One region of the Shewanella sp. 30m-14 genome, then DNA from elsewhere that is predicted to be linked to it. Evidence: riboswitches for the same ligand, from Rfam matches in the RefSeq annotation. Region 1 holds a riboswitch; the other holds the start of a gene.
What was found. Region 1 has a riboswitch for thiamine pyrophosphate ahead of thiC (phosphomethylpyrimidine synthase ThiC). Riboswitches for the same ligand answer to the same signal wherever they lie in the genome.
Positions count from the first base shown of each region.

Region 2: linked by a shared signal. The riboswitch ahead of ACVBIU_RS00175 (TonB-dependent receptor) and the one ahead of thiC (phosphomethylpyrimidine synthase ThiC) in region 1 are both predicted to bind thiamine pyrophosphate.

Region 1 is NZ_JBRILW010000027.1:2,849-19,585, forward strand. Features, by position in the region: gene ACVBIU_RS17180 (hypothetical protein) at 1-160, shown strand, start outside; gene katG (catalase/peroxidase HPI) at 929-3,085, shown strand; gene fadE (acyl-CoA dehydrogenase FadE) at 3,246-5,693, opposite strand; gene ACVBIU_RS17195 (class II glutamine amidotransferase) at 5,941-6,723, shown strand; gene ACVBIU_RS17200 (DUF3108 domain-containing protein) at 6,803-7,588, opposite strand; gene ACVBIU_RS17205 (MGMT family protein) at 7,662-7,988, opposite strand; gene ACVBIU_RS17210 (hypothetical protein) at 8,227-8,898, shown strand; gene ACVBIU_RS17215 (MFS transporter) at 9,104-10,825, opposite strand; gene def (peptide deformylase) at 11,061-11,552, shown strand; gene ACVBIU_RS17225 (DTW domain-containing protein) at 11,707-12,255, shown strand; gene trhA (PAQR family membrane homeostasis protein TrhA) at 12,331-13,038, opposite strand; gene ACVBIU_RS17235 (hypothetical protein) at 13,337-14,350, shown strand; TPP riboswitch at 14,515-14,613, shown strand; gene thiC (phosphomethylpyrimidine synthase ThiC) at 14,759-16,737, shown strand, end outside.
Region 2 is NZ_JBRILW010000001.1:31,246-47,982, reverse strand. Features, by position in the region: gene ACVBIU_RS00245 (efflux RND transporter periplasmic adaptor subunit) at 1-1,079, opposite strand, end outside; gene ACVBIU_RS00240 (efflux RND transporter periplasmic adaptor subunit) at 1,148-2,314, opposite strand; gene ACVBIU_RS00235 (HlyD family secretion protein) at 2,311-3,444, opposite strand; gene ACVBIU_RS00230 (ABC transporter ATP-binding protein) at 3,434-4,120, opposite strand; gene ACVBIU_RS00225 (DUF7661 family protein) at 4,508-4,726, shown strand; gene ACVBIU_RS00220 (hypothetical protein) at 4,718-5,107, opposite strand; gene ACVBIU_RS00215 (hypothetical protein) at 5,362-5,766, opposite strand; gene ACVBIU_RS00210 (GNAT family N-acetyltransferase) at 5,998-6,600, opposite strand; gene ACVBIU_RS00205 (NAD(P)H nitroreductase) at 6,703-7,251, opposite strand; gene ACVBIU_RS00200 (HvfX family Cu-binding RiPP maturation protein) at 7,505-8,098, opposite strand; gene ACVBIU_RS00195 (DUF6279 family lipoprotein) at 8,187-9,029, opposite strand; gene ACVBIU_RS00190 (phosphotransferase) at 9,239-10,306, opposite strand; gene pnuC (nicotinamide riboside transporter PnuC) at 10,307-10,969, opposite strand; gene ACVBIU_RS00180 (hypothetical protein) at 11,102-11,362, opposite strand; gene ACVBIU_RS00175 (TonB-dependent receptor) at 11,520-13,658, opposite strand; TPP riboswitch at 13,711-13,841, opposite strand; gene ACVBIU_RS00170 (YcfL family protein) at 14,030-14,419, opposite strand; gene ACVBIU_RS00165 (PaaI family thioesterase) at 14,624-15,109, opposite strand; gene ACVBIU_RS00160 (PaaI family thioesterase) at 15,102-15,605, opposite strand; gene hinT (purine nucleoside phosphoramidase) at 15,602-15,958, opposite strand; gene ACVBIU_RS00150 (helix-turn-helix domain-containing protein) at 16,153-16,566, shown strand.

The sequences.
Region 1 (16,737 bases):
AGAAAAACGCGAAGCACGCCGTGAAATTCGTCATGCATTGAGTGATAACCGCCATGACAGATGGAAACATAAAAATGATAATTTTCTGACGGGAGTATTGGTTGGTGGAGCCATTATTGGTGCAGCAACCGCTATTGCTAACGATAACGATAACGACTAAGCCTGTGTCGTAGTCTCACTAGCTTGAAGATCCATAGCTTTTTCGGTGGGTCTGTTTACCTTATGAAAAAAGAGCTTATTCGCCCACACTCCTTTTCACAGTTAGAGTGAGGTTAATGACTCCCTTTTTTGTCAAAGGCATATTTAGACCTCTTACTAAGCTTATAGTATTACTGAAGTAAGAGGTTATTATGCAGCGCTTTTATATGCAGCGAGTATATAAGCACCGCATATAAAAGCGCTGACAGCAGTTTAAACAATACTGTCAGTGGTTGCTGGCAGACTAAAGCAATTAAAGCTAAAGCATTCCAACTAAAGCATTCAAACTAAAGCATTCAAACTAAAGCATTCAAACAACCATCTTTATTAATACATCAGCTTTTTATATAGGTGATCCGTGGTATTCGCCCCTGGTTATTGATAGCACCGAGAAGGGACTGCGGCATTAAAAAGCGTTTCATCTTTTTGTTCCAGACGAGTATCAGTACACTTTCTTTCATACGCTGTCATTGATGAAGCCATTTTAGTGCATAACAAAGGTGTCGAGCCCATCGCTGCATAAGCGTACTCAGATATTGATGGTTAAGAGATGGCAACTGCTGCTAATGAACTTGGCTAAGCTTCTTTAGAAAATTGAAAGTTTAAGCCAGAACATAAACCGTCATGATGTCGAAAAGTCACCATAAGCAACTACACTAGTTAACTTAACTGTCCAATATATTGCGCTTTACTCGTTTGGATAGGGTTAATTAAACGATGGAGAATAATTATGGCTGACAACAAATGCCCTGTAATGCATGGCGGCGCCACTGAAATGAGTATGTCGAATATGGAGTGGTGGCCTAAGGCGCTAAACCTCGATATTTTGCATCAACACGATAGGAAAACTAACCCGATGGGAGAAGGGTTTAACTACCGTGAACAGGTGAAACAATTAGATGTTGCTGCACTTAAGAAAGATCTGCATGCGTTAATGACAGATAGCCAAGATTGGTGGCCTGCAGACTGGGGGCACTATGGTGGCCTTATGATCCGTTTGTCTTGGCATGCCGCAGGGACTTACCGTACGGCAGATGGCCGAGGCGGTGCGGGTAGGGGAAATCAACGTTTTGCGCCACTTAATTCCTGGCCAGATAATGTCAATTTAGATAAGGCTCGCCGTCTACTTTGGCCAATTAAAAAGAAATATGGCAACAAGCTGAGCTGGGCTGATTTGATTGCTTATGCGGGCACCATAGCTTATGAATCAATGGGCCTTAAAACCTTTGGTTTTGCTTTTGGTCGTGAGGATATCTGGCATCCTGAAAAGGATATTTACTGGGGGGCAGAAAAAGAATGGTTAGCCCCCAGCGGCAGCGAAGGCAGTCGATACTCTGGCGAGCGCGATCTGGAAAACCCACTAGCTTCAGTGATGATGGGACTTATTTACGTTAATCCTGAAGGGGTTGATGGAAATCCTGACCCACTAAAAACAGCCAAAGATGTGCGCGTCACCTTTGAGAGAATGGCGATGAATGATGAAGAAACCGTTGCACTAACCGCTGGCGGACATACCGTAGGTAAATGTCACGGTAATGGTGATGCAGAGTTATTAGGCCCTGTCCCAGAAGGTGCTGATGTAGAAGATCAGGGCTTGGGTTGGATAAATAAAACCGAACGGGGCATTGGCCGTGATACGGTATCAAGTGGCCTTGAAGGTGCATGGACAACGCATCCAACTCAGTGGGACAACGGTTATTTTACGTTACTACTCAACCATGAGTGGCAGCTAAATAAAAGCCCCGCAGGTGCTTGGCAGTGGGAACCTATTAATATAAAAGAAGAGGATAAGCCTGTCGATGTTGAAGATCTGACCAGGCGCTACAATCCTATTATGACCGATGCCGATATGGCGATGAAGTTAGATCCCGATTACCAGAAGATTTCAGCACGTTTTTACAAGGATCCTGAACACTTTTCTGCAGTATTTGCTAGGGCATGGTTCAAGCTGACTCACCGTGATATGGGGCCGAAAACAAGGTATATAGGCCCTGATGTACCAGATGCTGAACTGCTTTGGCAAGATCCTGTGCCTAGTGGACGCAGTGATTACGATGTCGCGTCGATTAAGGCGCAAATAATGGCGTGTGGTCTAAGTATTAGCGAGATGGTCACAACTGCATGGGACAGTGCAAGAACCTTCCGTGGCTCTGATCTTCGCGGCGGTGCTAATGGGGCACGGATCCGTTTGGCACCACAAAGAGACTGGCAAGGCAACGAGCCTGAAAAGCTTAACCGGGTGTTAGCCGTGCTCGAACCCATTGCTGTAAAAAATGGCGTGAGTGTGGCAGATGTCATTGTGCTTGCTGGTAACCTTGGTGTCGAGCAGGCCGCTAAGGCAGCAGGGTTTGCTACAACGGTTCTATTTTCGCCAGGCCGTGGAGATGCTGTGGCGGAAATGACCGATATTGAATCTTTTCATGTTTTAGAACCTCTCCATGATGGTTATCGTAATTGGTTAAAGAGCGATTATGTTGTCAGCGCTGAAGAGTTGATGCTTGATCAAACGCAGTTGCTTGGACTCTCAGCACTAGAGATGACGGTACTCGTCGGTGGTATGCGCGTATTAGGTACAAACTATGCCGGCATGAGCCATGGAGTATTAACCGAACATCCGGGAGTTCTGACAAACGACTTTTTTGTTAACCTGACCGACATGAATAACACGTGGAAACCCGCAGGTAATAATTTGTATGAAATCAGTGATCGCAAAACGGGGAAGGTTAAGTGGACCGCAACACGAGTTGATCTTGTGTTTGGCTCCAACGCCATTCTTCGCGCCTATGCAGAAGTTTACGCTCAGGATGATAATAAACAAAAGTTCGTGCAGGACTTTGTTGCAGTGTGGGCTAAAGTCATGAACTCAGACCGTTTCGATTTAAGCTAATTGGGTTATTTGATACTGTATTGATTGTCTTTTATGAGGGCGATTTATCAATAATTAGCCAATAAAAAGAGGCCTAAGTTATTAGCTTAGGCCTCTTTTTCGTAGTGCTTATTACTAAAGTTTATCAGTCAAACCTACATGAGAAGCTTACAAGAAAAGCTTACGCAGCTTGTACCTGTTTAGTGTACTCAAGTGTGCGCGCTTTTAACTCTTCTGGGTCAAAATCGTCGACATTGATTGACTTCATACGGCCGATTTCAGCTCGCTCAAGCAAGGCAATCTCATCTTCACTTAGTACCCCAAGCGCCTTACCTTCAGCTGCGATTTTATCAAGCCACATGAAGGGCAGGCGCTTACCTGCCGCTTTACAGACTTTGTCGTAGATAGGCTCAGATGCCAAGATATCTTTAAAGGTTTGTTCTTGAATACCCACAGCGTTATGTTCGCTAGGCGTCCAGAACTGGCCTTTGCCTAAACGGTCACGACTTGCACAAGGTGTTTGCATGATTTTTGCTACCTTATGGTCAAGTATGTCACTTGGGCGCTTAAGTGGACGACCAAATGGGAAGATCACAGCTCGCAGCGCAACACCTAGACCCATAGGGAAGTTATCTAATAGGTCATCAAGCGATGATTGTAACTTGTATAGTGAATCTTCTACAGCCCATTGCACGAGTGGCAGATCTTCAGTCAAACGACCTTCATCTTCATAGCGCTTAAGGGTTGCTGAAGCAAGATACAGCTGGCTAAGTAGGTCGCCAAGACGGGCAGAGATCCGCTCTTTACGCTTAAGGTTACCGCCAAGAGTGGCCATTGCAAGGTCCGATAGTAGTGCTAAGTTAGCGCTAAAGCGGTTCATCTGCTGATAGTAACGTTTAGTCTTATCTGAATATGGCGCGTTAGAGAAGCGGCTCGACGTTAGACCCATCCAGAAACTACGGACTAGGTTGCTGGTGGTAAATCCAATGTGACCAAATATAGCCGTGTCAAAATCGCGTAGGCCCCTGCTTGCGTCGGTATCAAATGCTGATTCCATCTCAGCTAATACATACGGATGACAACGAATAGCCCCTTGGCCATAGATAATCATCGAACGGGTAAGAATGTTGGCACCTTCTACGGTAATCGCAATGGGTGCAGCCTGATATCCGCGGCCTAAGTAGTTATTTGGGCCTAAGCACACACCTTTACCACCGTGAATGTCCATCGCGTCAATAACGCATCGCTGCATTCTGTCTGTTAGGTGATATTTTACAATGGCTGAGATAACTGACGGCTTTTCGCCTAGATCAATACCCGTCGTTGTCAGTGAGGTCACTGCATCCATTAGATAAGCATTGCCGCCAATGCGCGCCATTGGCTCTTCGATCCCTTCAAGCTTACCGATAGGTAACTTAAACTGACGACGAATACGGGCGTAAGCGCCTGTTGCGAGTGCTGCGGTTTTAATGCCTCCGGCAGAGTTAGACGGCAAGGTAATACCACGGCCAACCGATAGACACTCAACTAACATTCTCCAGCCTTGGCCAGCCATTTCAACGCCGCCAATGATAAAGCTGAGCGGTACAAACACTTCATTGCCACGAGTAGGACCATTTTGGAACATACAGTTTAGTGGGAAGTGACGACGTCCAGTTTCAACACCTTCAATATCGGTAGGGATTAGAGCACAGGTGATGCCGAGTTCTTCTTGAGTACCAAGCAGTTGGTCAGGGTCGCGCAGTTTAAATGCAAGCCCCAGTACGGTTGCAACAGGAGCAAGGGTAATATAGCGTTTGTTCCAGGTTAGCTTCATACCTAATATTTCTTCGCCTTCCCATTCACCTTTACAGACAATACCGTAATCAGGAATTGCGCCAGCATCACTACCTGCTTCTGGGCTTGTTAGTGCAAAACAAGGTACTTCTAAGCCTTTAGCAAGGCGAGGTAAGTAATGGTCTTGCTGAGCGGTAGTACCATAATGCTGTAGTAATTCACCAGGACCGAGTGAGTTAGGTACACCAACGGTTGAAGCCAGCTCACTGCTTAGACCTGCAAGTTTTTGCAGAACACGTGATTGAGCGTAAGCCGAATACTCTAAACCGCCGTACTTCTTTTTGATAATCATGGCAAAGAAACCATGATCTTTAAGGTATTGCCAGATCTCTTCAGGAAGATCACCAAGTTCATGAGACACTTGATGCTGGTTTAGCATGCGACATACTTCTTCAACTGGACCATCTAAGAAAGCTTGCTCTTCTGCGCTTAAGCTCGCTTTTGGGTAATTGTGTAGCTTGCGCCAGTCAGGCTTGCCAGCGAATAGGTCGGCTTCCCACCAGGTGGTTCCCGCTTCGATGGCTTCTTTTTCTGTGGAAGACATCTCCGGCATGATGCCGCGGTACATTTTTAGAAGTGGGCGAGTAATAACGTTTTGTCTAAATGAGCTGATATTAAGAGGTAGAGCAATGACAAGAAATACTACCCACAGTAATGGGCTTACACTTGCGGCTCCGGTACCAATTGCTAATACAATCGCGGTGCCTAAGGTGGCAGTTAGTAAAGAGACTCTGAGATAAGCAAATGCGCCTATCGTCACAATCATCGCCAAGATCCAAAGTAGGGTCGTCACTGTAATTCTCCTTTTATGTGTGACCTATAGTGGTGCTAAAGGCACTTATTTTAGGTTCTTCCTCACAATTATAGTGCGTGGTCAGACCTGTGTCTCACAAAATCTAAACCTTAGTTAATTTTAATACAAGATTTTTTTAAACAAATGTTTAAATTTTTGTATCGGGATAAACATTTCACAATGGCTATCAAGTGAGTAAAATGGTGTAATTAGAGAAGATAGTAATAGATAAACGGGATAGAGATTAATGTGCGAGTTACTGGCCATGAGTGCCAATGTTCCGACCGATATTGTATTTAGTTTTACAGGGCTTGCCCAACGAGGGGGTGTAACTGGACCACATGTCGATGGTTGGGGGATCACGTTTTACGAAGGTAAAGGTAACCGCACCTTTAAAGATGCGCGCCCGAGTAGCGAGTCTCATGTTGCACAGCTTATAAAATCGTACCCGATAAAAAGCGAAGTGGTTGTAAGTCATATCCGTCAAGCTAATCGAGGCTGTGTTTCACTTGAAAATACCCACCCGTTTACGCGTGAGCTTTGGGGCCAGTATTGGACATACGCCCATAATGGTCAGCTAAGTGGTTATGAGCAAAAATTTGTCTCAAAGCGTTTTACCGCGGTAGGGGATACCGATAGTGAAATGGCTTTTTGTTGGATCATGGACAAAGTGGTTGAGGCATTTGGTGATACAGCTCCTGCTGATAGGCTAGCGGTTTATGATTATATTTCGACACTCGCCGATGAAATTCGCACATTAGGTGTGTTCAATATGATCTTAAGTGACGGTGAACACCTTATGAGTTATTGCAGCAATAACCTTTGCTATATCACTCGACGCGCGCCTTTTGGCAAAGCTAAGTTGATTGATACCGATGTGGTGATTGACTTTGATAAAGAGACCACACCTAACGATGTTGTCACGGTGATAGCCACAAGGCCTTTAACTAATAACGAACAGTGGAACGTATTAACTCCCGGTGAATGGAAGTTATTTAAAAAAGGTGAGTTAGTCAGCTCGTCCAGTTAATAACGGCTTACTGAAATAAAAAAGCTCGCTACGTTTGGTGTGGCGAGCTTTTAGAACTTGATACGCTGTAGCTGCGAAATTAGCCTTTTTCATTGCTAGGAACATCATGTAATTGAGCCTGTTCTGATGTTGATTCATCAATTGGCTTTACGGGGGCAAAATGATAATTAAGCAGTTTGATGTCGAGTTGTTTACTGCCTTTCTCAAAATGGGTTAAGCGGATAGGAAGGTAGCTAAGTTCTGGCGCCATCCAAAAGAAAGTCTGGCGTTTTTTGCTCTTGCGTACCACTTCAAACTTAATGGTTTGGTAGCTGCCACTGTCGATATTTACCCGTTCTTTGCCTACAATTTTAAAAGCGTAATCATCGACCTCGCCCTCTTTTACCATGGTGTAATGCAGTTCATCTTTATGGGCTTCCATGTCGAGTCTAAACTGTAACTGAACCATCAGCGGATCAAATAACTGGCTGTCATAAGGAAATTGGGTTCGCTCATCTTTGTATCGGCTATGGATAACATTTTGGCCTTTTGCAAAAGCGGCTTGCTCTCTAAAACTTGGTCCGGTGCCGGTGCGCTCAACTGAATAACGCATAGGCATCAGCTGATTATTACCCTCTAAAGTAAATTCACTGCGTATATGACGTTGGTCAGATAGCATGAGCAAGCCCACATCACTATCAAAACGGTATTGAAATAGGTTGCCGTCGGGCGCATCGAGGATATAGCGGGCGCGGCCTAGTTCAATACTGCCGTAATTGACTTGATACTCTGCAGTATGTGGTGTTAATGCTGTTGTATTGGCAAGACAAATATGACTGACAAACAGCAAGCTAGTAGCGAATAGAGCTGGTAACGTTTTTAACAAAGACAACTCCTTACAATCGAGGATGATTTGGCACTGGCCTAATTTTAATACAATATATTAATGACACTAGCATCTAAAATGGTAATGAAAGCACTAATGTTGCGATATCAGGTTGCCACTCATATTCAGACAACTTAACTTTGCCACGGTTCACTATAATGTCTTCGCTGCGCAGTCGCTGCATCTGTTCAATGAATGGCGAGCTATGTTCAGCAAATGATATTTTTCCTTGGCTATTAATCACTCTGTGCCATGGCAGGTTTAATTCATCGGGTGCTAACTTAAGCGCTTTTGAAACGTAACGAGCTCGCCCTGGTAAGCCTGCTAAGTCGGCGACTTTTCCGTAAGAACAGACTTTCCCTTCAGGGATCATAGACACAATATGCCAAATTTGCGTCATTGCTGAAGGCTTACTGCTTTTTTGAATCAAATCGAGTTCCTTTTATTACCGTAAGATTTAACCTTGAGAAGGTCAATAATCTTGCTCTATATGGCTCATATTTACGCTTATTAGTGTTACCAATGTTAATGGTTTGGTGGTGCTATAGTCCAGGGTTAATGGGTTGTAATATAAAGTAAAAGCTCTTGCCGATACTTGGCGCTAAAGTAATAATAGCGCTTTTTTGACGGTAGATATAATGTCAGTAAAGAGGTTAAGTCATTTTCTGGGGGCTTTGTTATTACTCTCAGTTGCATCAGTCCCAGTTTTCGCAGGCGATTTTAGACATATTGCAGATCCATTAAATTTGAATGATTCGCTCTATGTTGGTTTTGATGGCGATGTGTTTAAGCTTGGTGGTAGCTTTGCAACAAGCCACCAAAAGTTTTCAGCCAATACCAATATTGGCGGCGATAAATGGCACTTAGGTTACCTTTACTCTACGCAGCAGGTAAATTTTAGAGCCTCTGTTGTTCATGGTAAAACTGATACACCCCAAGGTAAAGCCAGCCATTATCAGTACCAAATGGGACTTATGACCGAGCATCAGGGCTGGTTTTCAACCCAGGTATTTACAGAATTGGCGGTGAATCATTTAGCCGTTAAGTCATATAAAGACAGCACTGCTGCCAATGCCAATATGACTGTGTTAAAGGCGATGACTGAACATTGGTATAGTGAGTTTTACCTGCAGGGTAATGCCGGTGTTGACGGCGTTGAGCGCTATGAGGCGAGAAGTTGGCTAGCACTTGGTTATCAGATTAACCCACAATGGTCTTGGCTTGTGCGTTATCAGTATGATTGGGAAAAGCTTGATCGCTTTGAAAGCGAAGACACTCAGTGGGTGTTTGCGGTGCGCTCTCAATTTTAAATAGTGCGGTTGGTACGCTATGAGTTTTAACGTAGCATTAAGAAGCCCATGTTGATCTGATTAGACCGACATGGGCTTTTGGTTTTAAGCGCCGTTGAATAAGATTTATTGCTGGTTAACGCCTATTGAAAATTTGAGTTATCAATAGGCTTATCCTTGGGTATATTCGCAATAAGTGACAACCACTTACTTAAGGGTTAATGATTTAAGTCGCTTGAGCTACTGGCACTGCAGTATCATCTGCAGCTTCTGGTGTGGTACCAAACTTATGGAACAGTACTAAACCAAGTGCCGTTACCAAACCAAGTGCCCCTATGATGTACCACATCAGACCTGGGCGACCAGCGCCTTTGGCAACTTCTGAGTATAGGTAGCCAGATAGCGGGCCCGCCAGTAAGAATCCAATCGCTGAAGAGACAAAGTAGTAACCCATAAACATGGCTTTTTTGTCATTTGGCGCAAAGCTTGCCACATACTCTTGGCTTTTCGGTGATGCAACCATTTCGCCAATTGAGAATACCAAGATAGAGGTCAGCACCATTGCCCCGCCCATGATTGCGCCATGCGCCAGTCCGCCAATGGCAGTGCCTAAGGCGAGAATAATCGTGCCACCAACCAAAACGGGTAATGCTTGGAAACGTTCTACGAAACGACTGATCATCAACTGCATTATTACAATCGACAAAAAGTTAAGTCCAATAAGGTACTCAGGGTTAACTTGGCGATATTCACTTGCCCATGTTTGAGCATATTGCGCCGCAAGCGCAGGGTTTTGTGATATAGCATTTACCGCTTGGCTTATCTCAGGTGTTGGCACCATGACTTTTGTATGAACAAGTTCAAAGTAAGCTTGCTTAACGTTAACTGTCCCTGCAGCCACCTCATGGCTTAAGCGGGTTAATTCCGATTGCAGTAAACTCGTATCAACAGGGGCGAAAAACTGTAATAAGTCAGGGTAACCTGCGAGCATCATCACTAAATCAGATGTATCGACAAAGTCTCGAATGTAGATAGGTAAGGTAATAAATATCTGCTGATAGACCATCCACATACCGGATAGGATGAGTAGATAGATCACAAAGGGTTTGTTACCTAGACTGATTTTCTGCGCGTACCACGGAGCTTTGGGTTTTGTTGATGCTAGCTTGTCCCAGATGATATGGCCAGTGAACCAGGCTGCATAAATGATTAGGGTTGTCTCCCCCGTGATCCACTTGGCGCCATAGGACATTAAGATGATTAACGTACCAAAGAATAAAATGGCAAAGCGGGCGTTGCCAAGAACTTCTTGGATGTCTTGGAATACGGCTTTAAGAGGTTTACCTTTCTGCTGGCTTTGATCCGTAGGTTCTTTATAGAAAAAGAAAGCTGGAATAAAGTTAATTGCAATCCAAAATGATGACATGATAAACACCCAATCCCAGCTAATCGCTCTAACATAGCCGGCAATGAAGGGACCTAAGAACCCACCGATATTGACCATCATGTAGAAGATCCCGAAGCCTAATCCCCTGTTTGTATCATCTGTTGTTCGGGCTACGGTGCCAGTGACCACAGGTTTAAAGCAGGCAGCTCCTACTGCGACCCCCATAAAGGCCACAAAGAATCCCATAAAGGTATCAACTTGGCCAAGTAGGTAGTAGCTGGGGCACATGATAGCGTAAGCCACTAAGAACATTTTCCGATAACCATATCGGTCGGCAAGTGCTCCAGTTAGTACAGGGAATAAATAAAGGAAAAACGGGATCATACCTTGTAATAAGCCACGTTCTTGATCTGAAAATCCTAAGCCACCCTGATTTTGCGGTGAGGTCATATAAAGGGAAGATAGGGCGAAAAAGCCATACCAAGCAAGGCGTTCAAAGATCTCCATCGTATTGGCAACGAAGAATGTAGGGGGCAGTGCAGTGCGTCCTGCTTGTGTCATATTATTTTCCGTATATTTTATACATTTTGTTTTATGCTATCACATGTTGCGTAAATGTGGAGCTAATTGTTTAAATTAGCGGCTGGTGTATGTAGTGATTTGGGAGGCAATAGAGAAGATATACTGAAAGGGCTATTGAACTTAAATAGACTTAAATCGCCGCGGTAGTTGCCTTTGCGATTGTTTCGGTCATAATAGCGCGAATTTTTTTAGTTAACATTAGTGTGATAATGATATGGCTGTGCTAGACATTTTAACGATCCCCGATGAACGCCTTAAGCGTAAGGCGGTACCTGTAACAGATATTGAGTCTGTACAAGGTTTTATTGATGATCTTATTGAGACTATGTACGACACCGATGACGGTATCGGCCTAGCTGCAACTCAGGTTGGTAGTTTGCATGCTATTTTGGTTATCGACTTATCTGAAGAACGCGATCAGCCAGTAGTATTGATTAACCCAGAGATTATTGAATCGCGTGGTTCGTATCAAGGCGAAGAAGGTTGTTTATCTATCCCGGGTTATCGCGCTAAAGTCAATCGCCATGAAGGGGTTAAAGTAAGCGCATTAGATCGTCACGGTAAAACGTTTGAAATTGATACCGATGAATTTTTAGCAATCGTGTTGCAGCATGAAATGGATCACCTAAATGGTGTGGTATTTACCGATCATCTTTCTATGCTAAAACAGCAGATAGCCTTAAAGAAAGTTAAAAAATACAAATAGATGAGCAGTGTATTGCTAAGTTGCATGCAGGCTTAGATAAAACACTGTAGTACAATGAAGCGCACCTCTGTAAGGTGCGCTTTTTTATGAGTTTTTCTACACCTTTAGCTGTTTCGGTATATACTCGCATCTTGTTACATTAAGAGTCAGACCATTGCACGTCATATTACTAACCCATGAGCGAGAAGCAATCCGTCCAACGAATACGGGCAATATTGCACTGCAACAGTTCCCTGAATATTGTCAGCGGATCATGTGGTCACGGGTAACGCCATCACAGTTTTTATTAGATAAGTTAACTGAATCGACAACGGCGCTGTTATTCCCTGAGGTGGACTCAGCCGCTCTGTCTCAAGATGAAGGCTCGGTAAACACAGCTGTTGAAAGCAGTGCTTCTCAATGCCGAGCATCTCGAAACACAGATAAAGTACTAAAGTGGCCAGAAACAGTAGTGATTTTAGATGCGACTTGGCAAGAAGCCCGTAAAATGCTGCGCCAAAGCCCTTATCTAAAAACAGCTAACACTTTCTCTTTAAGCGATACGCCAGACTCACAGTTTAATCTCAGGCGCAATCAGGTTGAGGGAGGTTTGTGCACACTCGAATGTATTATTGAGCTATTTAAACAAGCCGAAATGACTGATGAGGCTCAGTTGTTAACCGAAAGGTTTATCGATTTTTGCCAGTTATCAGTAGATGATTAACTCATAAAAAAAGGCGCTATAAGCGCCTTTGTTGTATCGAGTGAAGTAAAGCTTAAAGTTATCGATATTAGCGAGTTAAATCACGGTTAAGTAAATACATAAGAAGTGAGATACCGCGCCACCTAAAACAAACAAGTGCCAAATAGCATGATTGAAGGGGATGCGTTTAGCGACGTAGAAAATGACACCTAAGCTATAAAAGAGCCCACCGCTTATCAATAAATTGAAACCTAAATCTGACATGTTGGCGATTAGCTCTTGCATCACCGTCACACATAGCCAACCCATCACTAAATACAAGACTAAGCTAAACACTTTAAAGCGGCCAATAAATAGGGTTTTAAACAAAATACCGCCAATGGCAAGTGACCAAATGGCAATTAATACCCAATTGGCGTCGCTGCTCGCCAGCGTAATCAATATCAGCGGCGTATAGGTTCCGGCAATTAACAGATAGATGGCGCAGTGATCGGCAATTTTTAACTTATGTTTTACTAGAGGCGAAGTTGCATAGTGGTAAAGGGTTGAACAAAGAAACAGTAAAATAATACTACAGCAGTATACGACCACGCCGGTTAACTGAATAAAACTGAGGTGATCATAGCCTTTAAGCAGACATAAAATCAGCCCCACGATCCCTGCAAGTACGCCAATACCATGACTGAGGCTATTGGCTAGCTCTTCATTAGCACAATAATTAGCAGAGGTTATTTGTTTACTTGTTGGCTTATTCGTTGGCTTAGAACCTTGATTATCTGGAGCTGTCGCATGTTCTACTGGCATTATATAAATGACTTCTGGATTACCATAATTGTGGTCAGTGTAACATTTTAGATTGTAAAAGCTACAGTTTAAGCGAACACGTGTACGCTTAAATTGGCAGTTCTTAAACTGACAACTCTGGACTGACACTCTTGAAATCAGTATCTCTTGGATGCTCCTGTGTTTAGTGTGCGATATTCAATGGGCTCCTCAGCCTAGCATAAATAACTAATGTGAACTTATTTAAGCTGAGATTGTTCTAAGCTGTTATCACTATAGGAAGAGTGTCTAATTAAGCACAAGAGCCAGGAAGAGCCAATTGAGAGCGACGCAGAAGTGGGAGGCCAAACGCGAGCAAATCGTTAACGCAGAAAAAAGTAAGCAACAGCAACGCCAAGTTCGATTCAACGGCTTGCTCATTATCTCCAGTGTCATACTATTACACCTTGTGGCTATCGTTGCGATAAACCAATTATGGACAGGCACAGCACTGGTAACTAAAAATGTGTCCGGCGCTAAAATTCAATCATACCTGTATCAAGTTCCTCAAAACGTCACTGAGCCAAAAGTCACAGATCAAAAAGTTATTGAGCAAGTAATAAAAACGGATATTGAGCTTGAAGTGAAAAGTGAAGTCACAGTAAAACCTGTCGTAAATCCAGAGATTGTTGCTGCTACTTCGCAAGAGAAAGAACTACAAGAGAAAGTGTGGCAAGAGCGTGAAACTAACAACGGGTCAATTAAGGTCAGTAAAACAAAGGACGCTATAACGAAAGGTACTATAACAAAGCAGGCTATGACAAAGGGCACTATAACAAAGCTGACAATAAAAAAGGCGAGTAACACAAAGGGCACGATAGCTCGCAGTGAGAATAGTCAGTATGAAAAGTTAAACTTAATTCCTACTCAAAATGCGAATTCAAGTTCAGGTCAAAATAGTAGTCAAAATTTAGCATCAAGCTCAAGCCTGTTTACGCAGTCTTACTTGGGCAAGCAACGAGCCAGCAAACTCGATGAACTCATTATAGACAAGGCTGATCAATATACTAAAAAGCGTTCCTTGAGTGAGATGGATGGCGACATGCAAGAGTTAGTTTTCCCTCAAGTTGATGAGTACAGCAAGGTGCTCACAACCAACCATAGATTAGATCCGAATCGCATCGTCAGGCAAGGTGATACGTGCTATCGCATTGTCCAAGTGCCAACGCAAATTAACCCCTTTGCAGAAAACCTGGGTTACCCATTTAATTGTGGTGGAGACAAGATAAAAAAAGCGATCAATGATGCGATTTCCGCACGACTAGATAAGCGAATGATAAGTAAAAAGGGATAAGTTTTAGTTGATAAAAATTCATCTATTTTAACGGAACCACCCATTTTACAAGTTAAAACTCATATATAACAGTTGGTTATGGTTCTAATTTTTTGCTTGTTTATTGTGGTCTAATATCTACTTAAGCACTTGTATGTCACAAGTCGATAGGACTATACTGCCAGTTCATCTTGTCGGAGTGCCATATGGCTGAGACCGTTAATTCGGGATCCGTTGAACCTGATCAGGCTAGAACCTGCGAAGGAAACAAGCGAAATCATTGCAAAAATGTCTGTTTAAGACATGCTTAAGCAATGTTTCGAAGGTTACGTGTAGCTGGCGTTTATTGCCTTACTATCCGTTCAACTTTTCACATTCTCATTTCTCCTGACAAGCAACTTCATTTCTTTTTATAAAGTGAGTTTGCTAATGTCAAAACGCCGCGAAACCCGAGCTCAAGCTCAACAGTTTATTGATAACTTAAAGCCGCTACAGCACCCAAATTCTGAAAAAATTTACCTACAAGGTAGTCGAACAGATCTAAAAGTGGGTATGCGCCAAATACACCAAGCTGATACCCTAATTAGCGGCTCTGAAGCCAATCCTATATTTGAAGCCAACCCTCCACTAAAAGTCTACGACTGCGCAGGTGCGTATTCTGATCCTGATGCAAAAATCGATGTGCGTAAAGGGTTAGAAAAGTTCCGCGAGCACTGGATAGAAGAGCGCGATGATACCGAGCAACTTGCAGGTGTCAGCTCTGGCTTTACTCAGCAGCGCTTAGCTGATGACGGCTTAGACCACCTTCGATTTGAGTCATTATTACCACCTCGTCGTGCCAAAATAGGTAAATGTGTGACGCAGTTACACTATGCAAGGCAGGGCATTATCACGCCTGAAATGGAGTACATTGCCATTCGTGAAAACATGGCACAGGTAGAAGTACGAGACCCTATCTTAACGCAAAAAGATAAGGGGGAAAGTTTTGGCGCAGTGATTGGCGAGCCGATAACCGCTGAATTTGTTAGACAAGAAATTGCCCGTGGCCGAGCTATCATCCCTTTAAATATCAACCACCCAGAAGCTGAGCCTATGATTATTGGGCGTAATTTTTTGGTTAAAGTTAACGCCAATATTGGTAACTCTGCGGTGACATCGTCAATCGAAGAGGAAGTTGAAAAGCTTGTTTGGTCGACGCGTTGGGGCGCTGACACCGTGATGGACTTGTCGACGGGACGTTATATTCATGAAACCCGTGAATGGATTATTCGTAACTCACCAGTGCCAATTGGTACGGTACCAATTTATCAAGCGCTTGAAAAAGTAAACGGCGTTGCAGAAGATCTAAATTGGGCAACCTTTCGCGATACCTTGATCGAACAAGCCGAACAAGGCGTAGACTACTTCACTATTCATGCTGGTGTGTTACTGCGTTATGTACCAATGACGGCAAAACGTTTAACGGGCATCGTGTCGCGTGGCGGTTCAATCATGGCCAAATGGTGCTTGTCACACCATAAAGAAAATTTCCTTTATGAACATTTTCGTGAGATCTGTGAGATCTGCGCCGCATACGATGTATCACTGTCGCTGGGGGACGGTATGCGTCCGGGATCTATTGCCGATGCAAACGATGAAGCGCAGTTTTCGGAATTAGAAACCTTAGGCGAGCTGGTGAAAATTGCGTGGGAATATGATGTGCAAACCATTATCGAGGGACCAGGTCATATTCCAATGAATCTCATCAAAGAGAATATGGATAAACAGCTTGAGCTGTGTGATGAAGCGCCATTTTATACGTTAGGCCCGCAAACAACAGATATCGCGCCGGGTTACGATCACTTCACCTCAGGTATTGGTGCGGCAATGATCGCTTGGTATGGCTGCGCCATGTTGTGTTATGTCACGCCAAAAGAACATTTAGGCTTGCCGAATAAAGAAGATGTGAAACAAGGACTTATTACCTACAAAATTGCAGCTCATGCTGGCGATGTTGCAAAGGGACACCCTGGCGCGCAAATTCGTGACAATGCTTTATCAAAAGCACGTTTTGAGTTTCGCTGGGAAGATCAATATAACCTTGGTTTAGATCCTGATAAAGCGCGTGCTTATCATGATGAATCTTTACCTCAAGAGTCTGCCAAAGTAGCACACTTTTGCTCCATGTGTGGCCCAAAATTCTGTTCGATGAAGATCACTCAAGAAGTCCGTGATTATGCTGCCGCTCAAGAGCGTGAACAACAGGTTAGCAGCATCGATATTAAATCGGATGCTGAATATCAATCATACACAGTGAGTGAAACGACTGTTGTTCGTGAGCAGGGCATGGCACAGATGTCGGCTGAGTTTAAAGCCAAGGGGGCGGAACTCTACCATGAAGCCGCTGAAAAAAAGCGTGATGTGGTGCT
Region 2 (16,737 bases), on a different contig from region 1:
AAGCTGCGATTACCAAGTTTAACGCTTTGCTTAGCAAAACCAGCCGATGTTTGTAGATAGACCCAATACTCACCTGACTTTTGGAACAGAGCTTGATTTGGCACGGTAATCACATCTTTAAGATCAAGTGCGTGTACCATGGCATTCACTTGTCTGCCTGGTTGCATAATTGCAGTTAAGGTTTTATCTAAAGTGACTGTGACCTCAAAATAATTAACTGGGCTGTCCTGCTCTTTAGCTTTTGCCAATGCATCGAGCTGCGTTAAGGTACCGTTTATTGCAAATTCTGGATATGCATCAAGATATAACGTCACAGCCTTGCCTATAGCCAAACCCAAGGCTTCTGATTCAAGCACATGCAATTTAGCCTGCATCTTTGAAGTGTCAGGAAGTAAGCCGATGGCCATACCTGACCACATCATGTCGCCAGCAGCGGGCAACTTGCCATTCCAACCCGTTTGCGCGACAAAAATGCCGTCATGAGGCGCAACAATCTCCATCTGCTTTAGATTACCGGTATAACGGTTCATCTTGGCCTGATGGCCTTTTTGCTTTAACTTGATGAGCTCTTGTTCTGCTTGGGCTTGAGAACCATGCTGACTCAGCCCCCAATCATAAAAGTCCATTTTGGCTTCAAGGTAATCTTGATTGCGCATCTGATCGATAATATCGATTTTGGTATAAACTCGTTCATCGTCACTGAAAAATTGTTCGGCTAAATCTTGCTCCTGCGCGGTCAGTTTTGTATCAGTAGTCAAACTCTTATCGATGGTTTTATCCCTCTGGCTCTGGATCTGGCTATCGAGACCTAGACGATCATAATCGAGCGCCTCCATCTCTAAGCGGAACCGTTCTCGCGCCCCATCCATTCGTGCAACAACATCACCGGTTTTAACCGTACTGAAATTGTCCATGATCCAAGCTAAAGACTGCGGGCCTCTAAGCCCTGTAGGTACATTGACCGTAGTCGAGTTACTCGCCTCTAACTCACCCGATGCAGGAATATCAACTTTAAAGTCAGAGCGATGAACCTCAACGGTTAACACACCATTATTTGCAGGATCACTACAAGCTGTCATGACTAGCAAGCCAGTGACGAATAAAGCACGACGAACATAGCGCCTTTTATTTGTTAAATGAGTGATTATCATGGCAGCAACACCTCCTCTCCTTCCGTTAATCCTGAGGTAATTGCTACTCGCTCTTTCCCCATATCCCCTAAGCCAACATATTGTTTACTCTCGGTAAATATCCCCGGCTTTAATACATATGCTTTGCCGCGTTCATAATGCACAGCATCTAAAGACAAGAGTAATTCAGGATTGTTATTGGCGATATCGATACTTATTTTTGCGGTCATCCCTGGGCGCATCATCTCTGTATCAGGTTGCTCAATACTGGCGACAGCATCAAATATAACCAAGGGGACATCTTGATTTTTAACTCTAAACACTGCGCCAAGTTCAATTATTTTGCCGTTAAAGCTTTTCTCAGGATTAGCATCGAGACGAATTTTTAATGCTTGGCCAATCTTAACTCGCCCAGCTTCAACTTCAGGGATGGTCATGTTGACTTGCATGTGTTGCAGATCGGGAATACTTAATACAGAGTCACCGACGAAAATATTTTGTCCTTCAGCGACTTTATTGCCTTGTTGATCATTGCCATAAACCACCATACCATCTCTTGGCGCAATTAATGTCAGTGACTTTATCCCCTTTTCGAGAGCGGCGACTTCAGAGGCAAACTTTTGCTGATCACCAGCTAACATTTTCATTCTCTGTTCAGCGCTTTCGATTTCAAGCTCAATTTTTTGATTAATTAATTGAACCCTGTCTTTAGCGATAACTTCATCTTTTAGGTATTTTTGTTGATCGATAACCGAAACAGTTATATCTGAAATGTCGACTTTAAGTTGACTCTTTTCTTGTTCCATTTTGGCTTCGGCTAGCTCAAGCTTTAGCTCTTGTAACTTTTTGGCATTACGCAGTTTCGAGGTTTCGATATCTTGAATGGTGGTCGCCAAATTTGCTGCTTTCACAGAAAGCCTTTGGGTTAATGTCGAGGTATCAAGCTGAGCCACTCTATCGCCTTGCTTGACTTCACTGCCCTCTGGAGCCAACATTTTTACCTGATACTGCCACACTCGACGCAGTGCCGGCGGCCTTAAGCTCACCGTATTCGCTGAAACGAGCTCCCCCGTCACCTCAATTTGTTGCTCTAAAATCCCTGACTCAACTTGAGTCACTACATATTGGCTACAGCCAGTGAGAATTGCAGCTAACATCAATGTATTAATGGCTGTCATCTTCATGATGAAGTCACTCCCGTTTCTATTAATACGCTCATTCCAGGAATGATCTCAACTCGCTCGTCACGGTTAAATTTAATCGACAATTTAAACCAGTTACTTTTACCCCATGCCGGTTGCTTACTGGCTTGTCGACTAATCGTGTCGACACTACCGCTTAAGGTTATTGTTGATTGAGAATCGAGCCTTAGGCGGACAGTTTCGCCAATGGTTAGACGGTCTACATCGACTTCATTGACCCATGCAATTACCTCTAAATCATCAAGTGCGGGGATATTGGCAACTTGTCTGCCTATTTGCGCGTTATCACCCACCGAGTATTTTTTGTCGCTCCAAGGATCGCGAGAATAAAGTACTGGGCCTGCAATATCGGCGTGCAGCTCAAGTTGCTCTAGTCCCGATAAGGCTTGAGATAACTCAAGTTCAGCGCGCTTTTTATCAATCGCCAACTGGGATAATGATGCTGTGCGCTTATCTTGGATCTCGGCTAAAGCTTGCTGTTTTTTGGATAATTCAGACTCGGTTTTGAGCTGATTAAATTGATTGTCAGCGTAATCTTTAGCCGCAATAAAGTCAGCCGGAATAGCGGCATCTAACTGCGCTTTTTCTAATTCAAGCCGGGCTTGCTTAAGTTCAAATTTGGCTTGTAATAACTGCGCATTGAGCTCTATCGATTGGCTCTGTTCCTGCGCAGTCACTCGTAATAAGCTCGCTTCAAGCTGCTCAATTTGATTGTCAATTTCACTCTTATCGAAAATAACCACGACTTGCCCAGGCTCAGCTAAGCTCCCCTCTGGCATCATCCACTGAATTTGATAGCGCCACGTATCGCCAGCCTTTGGCACCACAAAAGCTTGTGATACGACAGAGGCGACCTGTCCTGTCAGTAACAGCGGCGTCAAATCAGCTTTGTTTAACGAGTCTACGTCAGCATAGGCTAATGAGTTATCAGAGCTCTGGTTTATTGTTTTCGTTTGAGAACTCGACAAGGCGCTAGCAAGCGACTCTGCACCAGCGGTTGCTGATACACTCACATTGACCAGCATGGCAACAGATAAGCTAAGCACCATCCGAGGGAGCACACTCTTTGCTTTGATCATGACACGGTGATTAACCAAGGTATTAAGCGGCATTGTCACCTCTTTCTTCAATTTCTACGATGTCGCCATCTCGCATACGAATAACACGCTGAGCATAGGCTGCGACTTCTTCTTCGTGAGTCACGAGAACGATGGTCTGACCCGCTTTATGTAACTCAGTAAATAGCGCCATGATCTCAACTGACGTTTTACTATCGAGTGCACCAGTCGGCTCATCGGCTAACAAAATAGCGGGACGATTAACTAAAGACCGCGCAATAGCGACACGCTGTCTTTGGCCACCAGACAGTTGGTTTGGCCTATGGTCATGTCTAGATCCTAAGCCCACTCGCTCAAGAAGTTCGTGTGCATAGTCAGTATCTTGCTGTGCATCAGCTGAAAACCTTAAAGGTAATAATACATTTTGAAGGGCCGACAAACGCGGCAGCAGATGAAAGCTTTGAAATACAAAACCAATCTCTTTATTTCGCACCGCAGACAAGGCGTCATCATCTAACTCAGCCACTTCCTGGTCATTTAGGCTGTAGTTTCCCGACGTAGGCTTATCAAGGCAGCCTATAATATTCATTAATGTCGACTTACCAGAGCCCGACGGGCCCATAATCGCAACAAACTCATTTCTTGCGATTGAGAAGCTCACCCCATTGAGCGCTTTAACTAAGCTTTCGCCCATGGGGTATTCTTTTGTTAATTGATGAACTTTAATCATAAGGTTCTCATATAGCAGAATTAGTGAAAATCATATAAATGCTTATATCATACAGATAAGTGGATATAGGCCGTTTAGATGGTCTGCAAAAAAGTGTAAATAATCGTAATACAATTGGATTAATTATCGGACAACTATTTTCACAAATTGTTTTCGGTGAAGACTAGCTTGAAAAACGCCGACTAATTAAATCTATCATTTAGAAGAGGATGAGGCGCTAGCGCGATAAAAGCTGATGGGGGGTGATGCTGAAACATTTTTCTTCCTTGCTTAACCTAAGAACATCTCAATCCATTTGAAATACTTTATACAAAATACGTAAGTTCATAGCGAAACGCAAGCACTTGCAAACCCAGTTCCGATGTCTGCGACTCAGGAGTTTCAATATTGATAACCAAATTCGATCTGTTCGTCAAACCAATGTCAGTAGTTAGAAAAGCGCATGAATGGCATCTATTTAATAAGCCTTGCATAGGTATTCGTACCAGAGTCTATGATGTGGTTATACCAATGGATCTGAAACAAGATGAGCTAGGAACACACTTAGAAGATATCTATCATGAGCACTGCTCAATAGCCCATCGGCAAGTGACGAGGTTAACTTAACATCGCGCCTGCTAAGGTGAACAAGGATATTGGAACGAAAAATACCCACTGGAATAAATACTTAAATGGCATTTCGAGGCTACTCATAAATCCGATATAAATCTGCCATATTGCAAATAAGCCAAAGTTGAGTGCGATAAATATCAGCATGCCAAAGCTTTGCATGGCTGAAATAGCGTTAAATGAACAAGCCAGTAAGACCATGCTTGATAGCACCAGAAATACCGAAATATAATGAAAAACACAGTGCATAATCACTTTTGCCACTGGATCAAAGGCAGCAGTCTGCATTGGCTGTAAAAAGTGTTTTCGGCCGTAGGTAAAATGACCAACACACGTTAAGGCTGTAATCCCCCCAGCAATCAGCAGATAAATATTCATGAGTGACTCCCACTAAATCAACAATATTGAATCAAACCTACCGCTAAACAGAGTTTCAATTATGGTGTCCAATTTTAGAAAGCAATTATAAAAAGCAAGTTTGGATAGCAGTTATAAAAAACAAGTTTCGAAAGCACAAGTTAGAAGGCTAAAGTTTGAATAATAGACAGGATATTAGCAAAAATCATTTCACAAATTATGTAATTTACTGAGGCTAAACGTGCTCAAGTCTAGCCCCAATAAGGTGAAAATGGTTACATGGAGACCATAGTCCAATAATCGAGACGTTTCTCCGGTTCGGCTAGAATGCTCTGACAGGTCTCTTTATATTTACCCATCAGTGGGCCTAAATTTTTCGCATTTGGCATACTAGCTCGGTGCTTTTCAGCCGCTGCAGTTATCGCTGCGGAAACTTCATCTTCGGTTTTAAATTGTTGTGCAAGCTCCTTAGCTTGCTCACCAGACACCTTTAAGCGTTCAACTACCGCCGCCATCTGAGGTGCATTCATCGCAGAAATTGCCTCCGTAGCGATATGATAATAAGCCGCACAATCGGCAAGTTCGCCAACAAAGGCCTCTTCAGCCTCCCCCGCGAAACTATTAAAAGAGAGTGAGCTAGCACCGAGGATCAATAAAGCTAAATTCGTTTTTGCAAACATTGAAGGTTATCCTTTTCTTTTTAGTCGCTAATATTTAGCATTAAAACAGCTTCGAGCATCCATTTCTACTTTAGCTTTTAATGAATATCAAGAGTATAGCGAAGATAACTCGTTCTCTTTTAAAAAAGAACCAGTTTAATACTGGCTTTACTGTCATTTTAGCGATGAGTGCTCTGTACGCCATTTCTTTCATTACAACATTTCTGTATTACAACATTAGGTCGCGTTAACTCACGAAGCTTGATACCCAAGCAGTTTATCTTTCAACCCTTGCTTCACGTCATGCCATTCGGCATCGATTATCGAGTACACAACAGTGTCTCTGACAGTGCCATTACTCAAAATTTGATGATTACGCAAAATACCGTCTTGGTTAGCGCCTAACCGGCAAATCGCTTGGCGTGACACTTGGTTTTGAATATGCGTTCTAAATTCTACCGCCATTACGTCTAGAGTTTCAAAAGCGTAAGACAGTATAAGTAGCTTTGCTTCGGTGTTAACCGCGGTGCGCTGTGCACTTTTTGCGTACCAGGTGTAACCTATCTCTAAGCGGCGATGTTGCTGCTGCCAGTTACAAATACGTGTACAGCCGACTATCGCACCCGAGTGACGTTCTCGAACCGCAAAGGCTAATGCCTCTCCTCGAGCCTCTGCCTCTAACGCCGCGGTAATATAGGCTTTCATCTCGTCTGGATGAGGAGCTGATGCGTACCATATTTCCCACAAGTTCCCATCTGTGACAGCGATACTTAGCGCCGGTAAATGCTCCAATGATAAAGGTTCAAGTACAATATACTCACCAACTAAACTGGTTTCTTTTACTTCTGCGTTCACCACAACCTCCTGTATTTTTATTATTCTACGCTAGCATGGTAACAGACTCAGTTTAAGCTAACTCTTGATGAAATTAGCTCAACTCACATACGATGCAAGAATTTATAAATATCGGGCGAAACTCATGCCATCTTTTAGGGTTTTAGTGGGGGCATTGATAACCGGGGTACCTAAATAGAGAAAACCGACTATTTGATCTTTTGCTTGTAAGCCCAATAATTGATGCACCTTTGCATCGAAGGCAAATGCACCGGTACGCCAAATTCCTCCTAGCCCCTGAGCAAATGCCGCTTGCTGCATGGCCATCACTGCGCATCCTGCAGCAAGGTGTTGCTCAAACGCTGGCACTTTAGGGTGTTCAGTTACTTTAGCAACCACGGTGATCACCATTGGTGCTCTCAAAGGCATGTTTTTCGCTTTCTCGATAAAATCTTCGTCGGCGCCCTTTTCAATCAGTGCTTTTACAAACACTTCCCCTAGACGGGACAAACCATCTTCTTCGGCAATAATAAATTCCCAAGGCGTTAACCCCGCATGATCAGGTGCTCGCGTGGCAGCATCGAGGATATTTTGTAGTTGTTGTGAATTAGGTGCAGGAGTCGTCAGTCTTGGGGTTGATTGACGAGTTAAGAGTAATTCTAATGCGTCCAACTTATTATCCTTAATAGTGTTTTTACGAAAAAAAAGGGTCAAGAAACATGTACTCTTTGAGAGTATCAATTGCGCAAAAAAAATCCCATCTATTTAGTGGGATTTACCTTGTTTAATCATCGATTGATTAAAGCATTTACTCAACATAACGGCATTTATTGCTAACGGGTCGTAACGCATATAAGTTAAAAAGACGTTACCAACTCATTTAAACAAGCAGCCAGAGCACAGATGTAAACAGCCTGAAGCCCCATTAAGCCAGCCCATTACGCTTGGCAATATAATAATCAAGGCTTGTGTAACGCCCCCCGCCCATAAACAGCAATGCCAACAGCATAAACAGGTAGGTAACTGCGAACTCAATACCGTTATTCAAAATAACAAAGTTGCCTGAGCTAGTTAGCCACTCGTAATTACCATTTGCTTGTAAGATCTCTTTAGCACGCTCAAGCTTTTCAGCCGAGGCAATCACGTTATCATTCGCTAACCAAGAGCTTGGGTCGGCAATCGCTAACCAACCATTTTCGATATGTACACTAAGAGCGGCGACCAACATAGTGAACGCTAACGGAATCGAGATTAAGCGAGTCGCCAAGCCTAAAATAAGCAATGCCCCCCCCAAAAATTCGGTACCTGCAGCAAGTGCAACCATCACCTCAGGAAAAGGTAAGCCTAATCCCCAATCGGGATTACCAAACCATGCAGCGGTATCGCTGAAATGGGAAAGCTTGTTATAACCTGCTTGCATTAACACTGGCGCGAGATATAAACGCAAGGCCAGCGGCGCTATCCCTTCGCCACATTTTAGTAGCGTCAAAAATTTCTGGTAAAGTGTAACTAGTTGCATATCGTTCCCTCTTTGAATTTAATCCTCGGCTTAGCTGTATAGACCCTTACAACTTAGCCTATCTTTCAGCAAAAACGGTAAAGTTAGCTTAATCGGCCTCGCTGAGCTCATTAAGATCAACGATTAATGCATCCAGCTTCTTTTGAAAGTATCTTTTCTGGCTAGCACTTGCCAGCTGATTGAGTCGAATAAGTAATTGACCAAATTGTTCGGTATTGTTATCAAGAGAGGCTTTATATACGTCTGACTTAAGGCTGTCTGGCTGAGTGATTAACACGGTTAGGCTGTGAGATAGCGCCGCTTGGTTTTGCCGATTCTTCAGTGCTTGTGAAAATAGCCTTATCCATTCATGCCGATATTCAAGCCACATGTCTAAGCTCGATGCACGGCCTAGGTTATATTCATGTATGGCTTGCTTTTGCTTTGATGTCAGCTTCCCTATCCACTTCTTTACACGTTTGTTGATGCGTTTATCAGCCATTTCGACTAATGCCAGCCTATCTTTACCTAAATACTTTTGATTTAGCTCTTTTTCATCAACTCTAAGCTGCGCAATGATTTGTTTAACTTGTTCATCGGTAAAAGAACTTATAATCGGTACCAGAGAGGGGTTAATAAATTCAAAGCTTCTGTTCCAGTGCTGCTTTACCTGCTTAACTTGTGCAGCCCATATTGCGGGTGTCAGGCTTGCTTGTTGAAATTCAAGTGAGAGCAATGATAACTGTTTCGCGTACAAAGGAAGCTCTTCGGCTCGGTGCCAGATTAAAAACTGATTAAGTGCAGATTCAAATTGGGCTTGTTGCTGTGTGTTTAACGAGACATATTCTGCAAGTTTCCACTCTATGGCCCAATCTAAAAAATAGTAGCCCATCTTGGTCGAGCAACCCACAAGAGAGATAAGGAGTAACATCCATAAGCCAGCTTTTCTCATTGCTTCCCCTATTGTTCCAACTGTTTGGGCTTATCTTTAATCACCATATGAATATTCAGTCATTAGCGTCTTTAACCTAGCATAGAACATCGGCAGGAATTCGCTCGGTTACAACATGTGTGGGGTAATTAAGAAGCAGTGAAAAATTTAAGCGCCCGCCATCATTATTACTGATAAATTAGCTTAGCTGGCACTAAGTACAACATCCACTAGGTACAGCAGGCAATTAACTCATTATATTGCTGAGCACTGTCCAAGTAATCTTCGACTAAATGGGCTCCCTCGCCATCAGCTAACTTTGTAATTTCGCCCTCTTTTACTAAGCAATCAAATGCCATTTGTAGTGCCCAGCACACTGCAAACACCCAATACAGATCGACGGCGGCAGTGACGGCATTTCTTGCTTTGTTATTTAGGTTCGGGTGAGCAACTAAGTAGTTGTCAATCAGCCAATGGCGCTGCTCTGATGACAGAGAATGGCTGGCAATCACGGCTGCAAGATCACATAAAGGGTGTGAGCTACAGGCATATTCAAAATCGATGCATTTAAGCTTATCTTCAACCAGCAAAATATTATAGGGGTTCAGATCTCGGTGGCTAAACTGAAGCTGAGTCACACAAGCACCGAGTCTATCAAGCATTGTATCAATCTGATGCGACTTAGCCAAAAGCCGTTGATAAAGCTGCTGCCAACGAATCAATAGCGCCTGCTCTGCACATCTATCATCACCGCAATCATCATTAGGTGAGCCCTGTAGCCGAGATAACTGCTTGTTCATTTCGGTTAATCGCGCCAAGTATCTCTGCCACTGTGTATCAACTGTCATCACATTACTGGGCCGAGGCAATTGCTTTAATCCGTTTAATAATTCAAGCAGCTTTTGCTCGGCTTTTGGCCAGATATTATGAGTGGTACTAATTGGGTGAGCCCCATTGGCACTCATTAAGTCATTCCAGCAATCTTGCTCATTCTGGGCAAAGAACTCACTTAAATAAAATGTTTTATCGGGGCTGACATAGACAATTTGTGGTGCAAGCTGAACCTTACTTGCAAGTTGCCAATTTAACACTTCGTCCTCTCGATTACAGATCTGAGAGCTCGCCCAACTATTGACTCTTAGTACCCACTCAGATTCAGTGGACTTACTCTGATGTAAGCCACGAATGTAATAGTTTTGATTGCTTAAGCCTTGCGTCAAAGGGGCTATCAGGCTGACATTTGTCAGCCCTGACTGCGCAAGATAAGGCGCCAGAATTTGAGTTAAACCTTGAGCCATTTAGGCGGTTCCTGCCGCTAAGTCAATCTCTTGCGTGGTTTGCTGCACGTACATTTTATTGCGCCACATGTAGTAGCCAAATACAACCATCCCAAGGTAAAGTACAAACAAAATGGCGGTTAACATCAAGCCTTTACTGACATAGAGATAAATAGAAACCGCATCAATAACAAACCAATAAATCCAGTTTTCTAGGACTTTTTTTGCCACCAAGTAAGTGGTCATAACCGCAAAACAGGTCGTCGCAGCATCTAAATAGGGGAAAGCGGCTTGAGTTTGAGTTGCCATGAAATGACCGATTAAAACAGCAATCAAGCTCGTGAGCCCTATTAATTTCAAATGCGTGCTCAGCTGCCATGAAACAATGTTCACCCCATCATGCTTTTTACCGCCTCGAGTCCACATCCAATAGCCATAAACAGCCATCGCCATATAGTAAATATTAAGCACGGACTCCATCAACAACGACACTTTCCAAAACAATACGGTATAAATCGCGGTACTGATAAACGCTGCCGCCCAACACAAAATGCTACCTTTCATCGCAAAAATAAGGTAGGCCAAAGCCAGTAAGACCGCTACAGCCTCCCAGCCCGTCAACGCTTCTGCTTCACTAAAAGCGGCAGTAAAACTATTGACTAACGCTAGCCAAAACTCAGACATAAATGGTGCCCTGTATTTAACACAAGATACTTAGCACAAGAAGTTCTTGCCCTAAATCATCGTCAGATATTGTTAAGCTCAACAGTGGCCAAAAGACATTCCCTATCTCTAGACCACCTCATCTAAATAAAATTATTCGCTATGACTTAAATTGAGTTCGCCACCAATAAACTTACAAACGAATACGGCTTTACCAAATTTTTCATGAGCGGCTTGCATCTCAACCGCAAGCATAGACATCACATCGCCATACTCACCAACCACCTGAGTTGCCATTGCATTCGTCACTCGCTGTATGTTGTCGTAAGAATCCACTCGCGCAATAAACCATTTAATCGGGTCTAAATAGTTATCTTGAAGCGGGTAGCAACTAATTTCTGCTGTTAATTTCATTGTATTGACCTCAGCCACCCTATGGTGGCTCAATTTGACTATATTAAGTAAATCGGTATTCAGTAAATGGGTGATTAACTTAACCATTAATCACTCTTCACTTATGCTTTAAAAATCTTGAATCACACTTGTAATTACACGCGTGATGATCTCTTACTTACAAGAACTTAAGGTTAAATGTCATACCTAGTTGGCGTGGATCGCCATAGCGTATATATTGCTTATCAGCCCAATCTAAATCTGGTTCATTACCGAAGTAGAAACCACGAACGCCATATTGTTCGTCAAGTAGATTACGTCCCCACAGATACACAGACCAGATGTCGGCTTCATAACCCACTTTGGCGTTAAAAATTTGATAAGGATCAGACTTTGACTCATTACTGTCAGAGTAGTAGAAATCACTCTTTCCGCTAGCGTTGACGTTGGCAAACCAACCATTATCGCTGCGATAAGTCGCACCTATGCTAAAGGTATAGTTAGGTGAATGGGCGAGTTCTCGGCCTGAAAGATCGACCACAGCACCATATTTATCTTCATATTGATAATCGCCATAAGCCGTTTCTAACCAGCCTAGGCTACCGTATAAGTTCAAGTTGTCTGTTGCATACCAATTACCTTCGAGTTCCGCACCGTAGTTGTGTGAACTACCTGCATTCTCGGTAAATAAAATAAAGTTACCCTCTTCACCCGGAACTGTTGACTGCTGTGAAGCTGCAACTTGCTGATCTTGTCTATCCATATAAAACACAGCAAGGTTGGTGCTCGCCTGACCGTCAAACCAAGTCGATTTTAAACCCAATTCATAGTTATAAAGGATTTCGGTGTCGTACTCTTTTTTGTCTGCTAACTCAACTGGCAGCGACATGTTAAAGCCACCCGCTTTGTAGCCACGCGCCACACGGATATAGGACTCATGGTTTTCGCTTAACGCCTTGCTTAATGCGATATGTCCGCCCCACATAGTTTCGCTTGGGCCGAAACTGTCGCCTGCCGAATCACTGTAATCACTTTCTCGACGCTCAACCCGTAAACCTACAGATAATGCATAAGTTGCACCTAAGTCTGAATCTAACTGACCAAATAATGCATAATTTTGTGCTTCATACTCGGCTGATAACTGGTTATAAGTATCAACCGTGTCGTTATCTTCTTGTAAGTCCATGGCATACACGCCAATCAGCCAATCGGTACTATCTGAAAAAATACGTCCAGATTCTGTGGACGATAATCTAAACTCCTGGGTTAGCGTTTTTCTCTCGCCTTTTTTGTCCCAGTTATACTCGTACTCACATGGAATACCACCGCAATCTCGACTTTCCCAGTAGTCAGGGTTTGCCCAGTCACCGTCGTAGTTATGGCGCGTATCTGATTGCGCCAACGAGGTTAATGAAGTGAGATCAAAATTCTCGGCGCCAGTATAGGTGAACTTAAGTGACGAGCCTGTTGTACGTTGCTTATCGACACCCGGAGCATCGGTTAATGTGTCAAAACCATTATTATCCAGTGTCCATGCATCATAACCATTGTCGTAGTTCGCGTGCAGGAAAGTTAAATCGATTTCTAGATCTTCGGTTGCATACCAGCGTAACTTACCGCGGCCTGTAAACTCATCACGATTATTGGTGTCACTTCGGCCAAGGTAGAGGTTGTCACGATAGCCATCTTGTTGATGCTGCTGTAACGAAACACGATAAAGTAAATTACCTGAGTCTGTAATAGGACCTGAGCTGAAACCACTGAAAGTCTGTAGATTATCATCGCCAAGAGAGACTTCTGCGCCATGTTCAAACACATCGGTAGGGTCGTTACTCTTGAGATAAATTAGACCTGCTAAGGCATTTGCGCCATAGCGAGTTCCTTGTGGCCCACGTAGCACTTCTACTTGTTGTAGATCATACATGCTTGAGACCATGCCTAAACCAGATAGGTCGATATCGTCTACAACAAACCCCACCGAAGAGTTAGGTGCGCCCTGGTATTCTTCTTGCTCGCCCACACCACGGATCTGGAAATATTTAGGTCTAGAGCTACCACCAGACCAATTTAAATTGGCAACCGTATTTAAGATATCTTCAAAGTGTTGGGCACCTTCATCTTCAATTTGTTGCTGATCAATAATGGTAACGCTGGAGGGCATTGTTTCTAATGCTGAACCACGAAAGTCAGAGGTCACCACCATGACTTCGATATCATCGTGAGTGGTGGATGCATCGCCATTAGCAAAGGCGTTTGTAGATGAGATGGCTGCAATAACCGCAAGTGCTATTGGCGAATAAGATTTTAGATTTAACATAGGACCTCAAAGTAAAATTTTGAGATCCGGCATCAGTAAAGAAGCGATCGGGAAATGAATTGTGGCCCATTCCTACGCCGGTATTAGCCGGATCAGGTTCAAAGGGTTCGTTTTTCAACATCTCAGTCAAAGCAGATAAATCCGACTTTCGGTTTATAGACTTTAACACCCCTTGGCGAGCGCGATTATACATGAAATTTACAACTCGATGACAGACTTCTTTAAAAACAGGTACTTTTTGCATGAAAAAACGTCAGCTTAGCTGACGTTTTTTTAACAGGTGCGATATAAACTTGGTTTACGCTAGGCTTTAGCCAACAACTTAAACTTACCACTTTAACTAACCAATATTAACCAAGAGTGTCGACAGGCTAATTTGAAAAGGCTTTTCTCACGTATAGCTCAAAACGAGTTGCGGTGGCATTAGGAGCCACAGCGCTAACTTGCAGGTGCTGTTTACCGTGTAGCTTTACCGATTTCCAGCTTACGCCTTCGTCGTCAATTGTCATTCCGTTTAAATCAAACCAGGTGAACTTATATTGCAACCTTAAATCGGTTGATACCTGACTGACAATGGTTCCCGTACCACGTAAGAATCCGCCTTCAGGGCGAGCCATGATATTGGTTACTTGTACCTCTTTACCAAAGCTATTGTTATCAATCCTAGCATCCCCATTTGACCCCGCCATCACACCGGCAGTATGTTGAGCACATGCAGTGAAAACCAATGCGGTAAATAGTCCCAATAAAACCTTTTTCATCTCTATCCCCTTCTTAGCTGCAACACATACGCTATTGATACAAACCATGAGTTAAGTAGCAAGTTAAATTAACATGCCCGATTAATAGCCTAAGCGAATAAACGTAAGTTAATAAGCTTGAGTTAATAAGCTTGAGTTAATAAGCTTGAGTTTAAGCATAAGCTAATAGGCGTAACTTAAATAAACTAAAGTTAGCCAGCTCGACTAATCAATCAAAAAGTGCGCTCTTGCAGTTGCAATTAAATGCTTACGGTTTGTCTGCCAACAATTAATGCTTACATTGGCCACTCGGCGGCCTTGGCGCGTGATTTTACACTCGGCGAAGCTATCTTTATGGTAACCAGCCCTTAAATAATCAATTGAAAAATCAACAACTTTAGGTACTTTTGTCGTTTGCATAAACACCATCAATTGTACTATTGCCGACATCTCCATAAATCCTGCAATCACGCCGCCATGTAGCGCAGGCAAGATAGGATTACCTATGTTGTCATCTTTTGCTGGCAGCTTGAAAACCAGTTCATCACCAAATCTGTCTACCGCCATTCCGATAAATTTTGCGTAAGGAACATGCTCCAAGAGATGGCCAAAGTCATTTAGCTCTGTGGCCTTCTTTACGATGCCCTTAACGTCAAGCTTAGCACTGTCGTCCAACGATGGTTCAATAGAAAAGTACGATTCATCATTCATATTCAGCACCTCCCATCAATGCCTGCCTAAACTCTTCACCAACCATCTCAGGGCTGATACGCATAAACGAGCCTACCGCATGAGCGATGGGATCATCTATTGAATCTTGGTAAGCAATAGCGCGGGTAAAGGCAACACTTGAAGACAATTTATAACACTGGGCAAAACCATAAACAGGTTTGTGCGGCGCTGCTGGCTTCATATAATCGACACGCAAATCGAGAGTCGGAGAGATCTCAAGCAAGCGGTGTTTATCAAAAATTGAACACACCACCGCGCAACCACTTGCAGTATCCATCAATGTTGTGATCACACCACCATGGATCACCCCCGTGTCAGGGTAACCAACAAGCTGTGTATCGTAAGGCAGCTCCAGTAAAACATGCTTTCCGCTACCTTCTAGCACTTTTAATTTAAGCTTACGGCATTGAGTTAGCTGCGCGACAAATCGGCTCGCCATATCGGTTAGCGAGTAGCTCTGACTGCTTGAACTCATTCACTCGGGCTCAACATCGGGCCTAGTGGATGGCCACCCACTAAATGCATATGAATGTGAAAAACCTCTTGGCCACCATGCTGATTACAGTTCATGATTAAACGGTAGCCATCTTCAGCTATCCCCGCTTCTTGAGCCAACTTAGCAGCCACAGACATCATACGGCCTAATGCTTTTTCGTCTGATGCCTTAATGTCATTAGTTGTTGGGATCAGATGATTTGGAATAATTAACACATGTGTAGGTGCTTTGGGCGTGATATCTCTAAAGGCTGTCACAAGATCGTCTTGATATAAGATATCTGCAGGAATTTCACGTCGAATAATTTTGCTAAATATGGTTTCTTCGGCCATTTGTCTGCCCTCAAAAGGAAATTACTAGCCATAGTATACGCGAAAATATTGACAAGGCGATGGACGATTTCTGAAGTAAATCACATGATTGGATCGTGTTGACTTGCACCTGCATTAAACAGATGTATATACAATGTGGTTGACTTTACGCTGTTTAGGATTTCTAATGAAAAAAAATATGCAGGAATAAGACAATGCTTACGGAAAAAGAAACCGCACTCTTAGATGCCGCAACTGAATTAGTACAAGAAAAAGGCATGATTGCACTTAATATGTCTGATGTTCATAAGCGAGCCGGGTACTCCCGTGCTGCACAATATCAGTCTTTTAGTGATAAAAATGCTCTGCTTGCCGCTTTGTGTATGCGTGAACTGGTGAACAATACCACAGCTATTGAAGAGCAACGCTTCAACGAATTTACAGGGCATTTCACCGTTGTGCTCAGGCCCGTCGTTTATCGCTATTTGAAACTATCTGACAGATTGATGATTGATTCAGCTTTTGGCCTAATGTTGGCACAGGTTCGCTCACTGCCAGATGACGATCGCTTTAGCTACTTGAAAAGTGGATTTGAGTTTTTAAGCAAAGAACGAGAAATGAATAAGTAGCCAAGAATAAAAACTCAATATAGCGCTTGGCAAGCGCCAAGCTAAATGGACTGCATAATCAGCTCTATTTGCAAATCAATCTAAAGCTAAACAGTATTAAAAGTAATGAACATATAAAATACGAAACCACTCAAATAACACGCATTCGACACATAAATGAGTAACAATTTA